One region of the Bacillus sp. NPDC094064 genome, then DNA from elsewhere that is predicted to be linked to it. Evidence: riboswitches for the same ligand, from Rfam matches in the RefSeq annotation. Region 1 holds a riboswitch; the other holds the start of a gene.
What was found. A riboswitch is a leader RNA that binds a small molecule or an ion and turns the genes downstream of it on or off. The one in region 1 is predicted to bind S-adenosylmethionine.
Positions count from the first base shown of each region.

Region 2: another riboswitch for S-adenosylmethionine. It lies ahead of mtnK (S-methyl-5-thioribose kinase); the one in region 1 lies ahead of ACQKNI_RS05830 (YezD family protein).

Region 1 covers NZ_JBNNUI010000002.1:236,776-239,993, forward strand. The annotation lists gene lysA (diaminopimelate decarboxylase) at 173-1,489, shown strand; SAM riboswitch class I at 1,605-1,713, shown strand; gene ACQKNI_RS05830 (YezD family protein) at 1,785-1,928, shown strand; gene ACQKNI_RS05835 (phosphoadenylyl-sulfate reductase) at 2,015-2,716, shown strand; gene sat (sulfate adenylyltransferase) at 2,755-3,218, shown strand, end outside.
Region 2 covers NZ_JBNNUI010000003.1:472,162-475,379, forward strand. The annotation lists gene mtnK (S-methyl-5-thioribose kinase) at 1-1,149, opposite strand, end outside; SAM riboswitch class I at 1,241-1,381, opposite strand; gene ACQKNI_RS10220 (carbon-nitrogen family hydrolase) at 1,453-2,316, opposite strand; gene ACQKNI_RS10225 (pyridoxal phosphate-dependent aminotransferase) at 2,331-3,218, shown strand, end outside.

The DNA.
Region 1 (3,218 bases):
CGGTTTCTTATTTTGAGAAGATAACACCTTGTTTATTTTTTCAATATATATTTTTCCTAATAAGAAACGCGTGTGAACATTGTTCCGCGCGTTTTTTGTCTATCTAAAAGCGTGCTGCAATGAATAGAAGATTGGGGTTATGAGTTTTAGAGGAAATAAGGGAGGAATTCAAATGTATTTACACGGCACAAGCCGAATTAATGGGCAAGGACACTTAGAAATTGGAGGGTGCGATACGACGCAGCTAGCAAAACAATACGGAACACCACTTTATGTATACGATGAAGAGTCTATTCGAGGGAAATGTCGTGCATTTCATCGTGCTTTTCAAGAAAGTGGTTTCTCTTATCAAGTAGCATATGCAAGCAAGGCGTTCTTGTGCATGGAGATGTGCCGAGTAGCTCGTGAAGAGAATATGTCATTAGATGTTGTTTCAGGGGGAGAGTTGTATACGGCGCTCCAAGCAGGGTTTCCGGCATCACGCATTCATTTTCACGGAAATAATAAAACAGAAGAAGAAATGATTATGGCTCTTCAGGCGAATATTGGTTGTTTTGTAGTAGATAATTTCTTGGAATTAGAAATTTTACATGATTTAGCAGTGCAATATGGGAAATTTGTGAACATATTAATCCGTGTAACGCCTGGAGTAGAGGCGCACACACATGAATATATTACAACAGGCCAAGAGGATTCAAAATTTGGATTTGGTGTTTCAAATGGTCAAGCGATGCAGGCGATAGATCTTGCTTTACAAAAATCAAATTATAATGTGTTAGGTATTCATTCGCATATCGGATCACAAATATTTGAAACAGCTGGTTTTGTTCGAGCAATTGAAGTTCTACGCCATTTTTTAGAAGAAGTGAGAGAGCAAACAAACTATGTAGTAAAAGTGTTAAACGTAGGAGGAGGATTCGGAATACGCTACACAGATTCGGATACGCCATTAACACTTGAGACATATGTGCGAGCTGTAACGAGTGCAGTGAGAGAACAATTTACAGTCTGTAACTATCCATTGCCAGAAATTTGGGTTGAACCAGGCCGCAGTATTGTAGGTGATGCGGGAACGACACTTTATACAGTCGGATCTGTGAAAGATATTCCTGGTATAAGGAAATATGTTGCAGTAGATGGTGGAATGACAGATAATTTAAGACCGGCCTTATATAACGCTCGTTATGAAGCGATGTTAGCGAATCGAGGAAATGATGAGAACGAGGAAGTTGTTTCGATTGCAGGGAAATGCTGTGAGAGTGGAGATATGTTAATTTGGGATATTACTCTACCGAAAGTTGCTTCTGCTGATTTACTAGCAATTTCTTGTACAGGGGCATACGGGTACTCAATGGCGAATAATTATAATCGGATTCGTAGACCAGCTGTCGTCTTCGCGAAAGGTGGTACATCACAAATTGTTGTAGAGCGCGAAACATATGAAAATATTATTGGGAACGATCGCATACGTATTAAAGAACTTGTTTAAATGAGAAAAGGAGTTGTTCAGATGGGCAATTCCTTTTTTGTAAAATAAAATAATTAAAATATATCGGAAAACTAGGATTGAAAAAAATCAGAATTGTGATAAAATACAAATACAAAGCTTATCAAGAGAAGCGGAGGGAACTGGCCCGAAGAAGCTCGGCAACCTGCTTATAGAAAGCAAGGTGCTAAATCCAGCAAAATGGAATCCATTTTGAAAGATAAGGTAAAATATATTACCGAACAGTCTTTTCGAAATGGGAAAGATTTTTTTTATGAATAAAAGGGGGGCTGTTCGCGTGAGCGTACGGGAACATTTTGATGAAGTATCTGAGAAGATTCAAGCAATGCTTGCTGATATGAAATATGGTTCAATTACAATTGTTGTACAAGATGGAAAAGTCATTCAATTAGAGAAAAGTGAAAAAGTACGTTTAAAGTAAAAAGCGCTGACTAGAAAAACTAGAGGCGGTTTTAACCTATTTTATTAGGTTAAAACCGTCTTTTTGCTTTTACAGGGGGAAAAAACATGTTGACGTATGAAACGTGGGATGAAAATGGTGTTTCATTTTCGGAAGATGATGAAACGAAAGGTGCGCTATTAGTATTAAGTTGGGCTTATAAAGAATATAAAGAAGAAATCGTATATGCATGTAGCTTTGGAGTGGAAGGTATGGTATTACTGCACCTTATAAACCAAGTAAATCCATCTGCTAAAGTTGTATTTTTAGATACAAATGTTCATTTTCAAGAAACATATGAATTAATTCAAAAAGTGCGGGAACGATTTCCTTCATTAAATATTATAGAAAAACAGCCAGAACTTACACTTGATGAACAAGCAAAGTTGCATGGTGACAGGTTGTGGGAAAATAATCCAAACCTTTGCTGTAAGATTAGAAAAATTTTACCTCTAGAAAAATCATTAGCAAATGAAAAGGCTTGGATATCAGGTTTAAGAAGGGAACAATCAGAAACTCGCAAACATACAAACTTTATAAATCAAGATCATCGTTTTCAATCTATTAAGATTTGTCCACTCATTCATTGGACATGGAAAGAAGTTTGGCGCTATGTACACAAACATAGTTTGCCGTATAACCCATTACATGATGTTGGCTATCCAAGCATTGGATGTGAGAAGTGTACGTTACCTGTAGATGGCGGCGACTCAAGAGATGGTAGATGGGCTGGGAAAGTGAAAACAGAATGTGGTCTTCATTACCAATAAGATAAATTGAAAAATAAAGCTAAGAGAGGGTATAGAAAATGAGCACAAGAAACGAATTAGTAAACCGTATAGATGAGACATACGACGTATCGAAAATTGAGAAAGAAATTAAATTAGACAACATTGCATTAAGTGATTTAGAGCTGCTAGCGACAGGAGGATATAGCCCGCTTACAGGTTTTTTAGGAAAGAAAGATTATGATTCGGTCGTAGAAACCCTTCGTTTAGAAAATGGGAGCGTTTGGAGTATACCGATTACATTACCGATAACAGAAGAGGTAGCAGAGAGGCTGGAAGTTGGAGAGGAAGTAAAGCTTGTTAACGACGGAAATATATATGGTGTCATTCAAATAGAAGATATTTTTGTCCCAGATAAAGAAAAAGAAGCATTACTTGTATATAAAACGACGGATGAGGCTCATCCAGGAGTGAAAAAATTATATGAACGACCAAACGTTTACGTCGGAGGAGCTATTATTCTGACAAAACGCTTTGAAAATAA
Region 2 (3,218 bases), on a different contig from region 1:
AAATAATGTTCGGAACAGTTGAATATCAGCGCTCTTAGATTCATATTTAATTAGTTCTTTACCTAAGCATAGCGCTTGTTTCTTAGCTTGAATTCTCTTTTCTTTATTTGCTATTTCATCTAAATCAGCTACATGAGCTAAGCCAATTGTTCTTCGGATAAGCTCACATCCTGCAAATCCGACAGCATCAGTAAAAATATTTTGCAAAATAATCGGTAACCATTGTTTCTCTTTCGTATATGCTTCTACTCCTTCTCCAATCCATAACTTCGTAAAAGCTTCTACAAAATAACTCCATGTCTTTTCTATATGGAAAAATAGTATGCTTCTCTTTTCTTCTTCCCTCGATAAAGCATTTAATAATAAATTTGCAATAAATTGCCCAAGATCAAACCCAAATGGGCCGTACGTTGCAAATTCTGGATCAATCACTTTCGTCTCAGAAGGTGATGAAAAAATGCTACCCGTATGTAAATCACCATGAATAAGCGCTTCTTTTCTCGTTAAAAATTTATATTTATATTGTGCTACTTTTAGCTTTAAAGTTTTATCACTCCAAAGTTCATCAACCACTAGCTGTAAATCTGGCTCATAATTATTCGTATCGTAATGTCCAAACGGATCTGTAAACACTAAATCTTCTGTTATTTTACACAGGTCTGGATTTACAAATGCACCTTCTAGTACTCTTTTCTCTTCTGACTCTAACCCGAAATCTGAAGTATAAAACAAAACATGTGCTAGAAAACGGCCAATATGTTGGGATAAAAGTGGATACCCTTCTCCATCTATCAATCCCCTTCTTGTAATTGTTAGCCTTGATAAGTCTTCTATTACTGTAACTGCTAAATCTTCATCATGACTGTACACTACCGGAACATAATCCGGTACATACTTCGCAAAAATTTGTAATGCCTTACTTTCAATTGTTGCTCTTTTTATAGACAATGGCCAGCTCTCACCAACTACTTTCGCATATGGAAGAGCTTGCTTTATTATAATCGACTTCTCCCCATCCTCTAATTTGAACACGTAATTTAAGTTTCCATCTCCAATTTCATGACAAACTACATTTGCTTTTTTTTCAAAATAGCCGTGTTCTTTCGCATATTGTACAGCTGTTACTTCTGTTAATGAATAATATCCCATCGTCTTTTCCCCCTTTTTTAATTCAGAGGTTTTTCTAGCATAAGAAAAACCTCTTTCCACTAAGAAAGAGGTTTGAAGTTTATCTTCTCCCCTCTTATCTGCCAGAAAGTTTACTTTCTGCTGGAATTAGCACCGTGCCTTTTGGCGTAATAAACGCCCCATTTCACAATGGTTTTACGGTCGGTTGCTGGGCTTCATCGGGCCAAATCCCTCCACCTGCTCTTGATAAGAGTTGTATAATTTTTCGAATTTTTAACTTTATGTTGAAGACTATACCAAGAATAAAAATCACTTGTCAACATTTTATTTGTATAATTCTGGACGACGATCTGCAAAAACTGGAATTCCTTTGCGTACTTCTTTAATTTTCTCGAATGTAAGCTTTCCAAATAAAATGGATTCCTCTTCATTTGCTTCTACAACAACTTCTCCCCAAGGATCGACAATTAAAGAATGACCGGCAAACTCATTATTCGGATCCTTTCCTGCCCTATTACATGCCACAACATAACACTGATTTTCAACCGCTCTTGCTTGCAGAAGCAAACGCCAATGCGCTAAACGGACTAATGGCCATTCTGCTACAACAAATAAAACTTTTGCACCTTTAGCAGTGTGAACGCGCATCCACTCCGGAAAACGAATGTCATAACAAATTATACCAGCGCACTCTACATCATCTATCTTAAATTCACCTGTACTATTTCCAGCGATTAAATATTTATGTTCATCCATAAGCTGAAATAAATGCACTTTACTATATTCATTGACTAGTTCTCCTTTATTAGTTACCACATACATTGTATTTGTAACACCTTGCTCTGTTTGCTTCGCTATAGAGCCACCGACAATATGTACACCATATTGCTTCGACCATTCTTTCAACTTTTCTTTCGTTTTCAATCCATCACTATCTGCGATTTCAGAAAGTCTCGTTAAATCATATCCTGTTGTCCATAGTTCTGGTAAGACGATAACATCTGGTCTTTCCTTCATCGCTTCACTAATTTTAGTTTTAGCGTTCTCAATATTTTTTTCTACATCTCCAAAGACAATATCCATTTGAATACATGCGACTTTCATTTTGTCAGCCCCATTCTTATTTTTTTCTTTACAAAATACTGGAAAGATTATATCATTTGTCACTAGAATTGTAACAACTTTCAAAAGAGGTGGAAAGTATGAAATTATTTCAACCTTCTGAGATAGTAACATCATTGCCAACACAATTTTTTGCTTCACTTGTTGCAAAAGTTAACAAAGTCGTTGCAGCTGGTCACGATGTTATTAATCTAGGTCAAGGTAATCCAGATCAACCAACACCGCAGCATATCGTAAAAGCTTTACAAGATGCTGCAGAAAAGACCATCCATCATAAATATCCGCCATTTCGCGGACACGAAAGCTTAAAAGAAGCCGTGGCAACATTCTATCAACGTGAATATGATGTAGTAGTAAATCCAAAAACTGAAGTTGCTATTTTGTTTGGTGGAAAGGCTGGATTAGTAGAATTACCAATGTGTTTTACAAACCCTGGTGATACTATTCTCGTTCCAGATCCAGGCTATCCAGATTATTTATCAGGAGTTGCTTTAGCAAAAGCGCAATTTGAAACAATGCCGCTTATTGCAGAAAATAAATTTTTACCAGATTATACGAAAATTGATGACTCTATTGCCAAGCAAGCCAAGCTAATGTTTTTAAACTATCCAAACAATCCTACTGGTGCTACTGCATCAAAAGATTTTTTTGATGAAACCATTCATTTTGCTAATAAGCATAATATATTAGTTGTTCATGATTTTGCTTACGGTGCTATTGGGTTTGATGGTCAAAAACCCGTTAGTTTCTTACAAGCAGACGGTGCCAAAGATACAGGAATTGAAATTTACACTTTATCGAAAACTTTCAATATGGCTGGATGGCGTATTGCTTTTGCAGTAGGAAATGAAAGTGTTATCGAAACAATTAACTTATTACAAGATCATATGTATGTTAGTATTTTTGGTGCAGTTCAAGATGCTGCTCGTGAAGCACTATTAAGCTCGCAGTCTTGTGTCGTAGAGCTT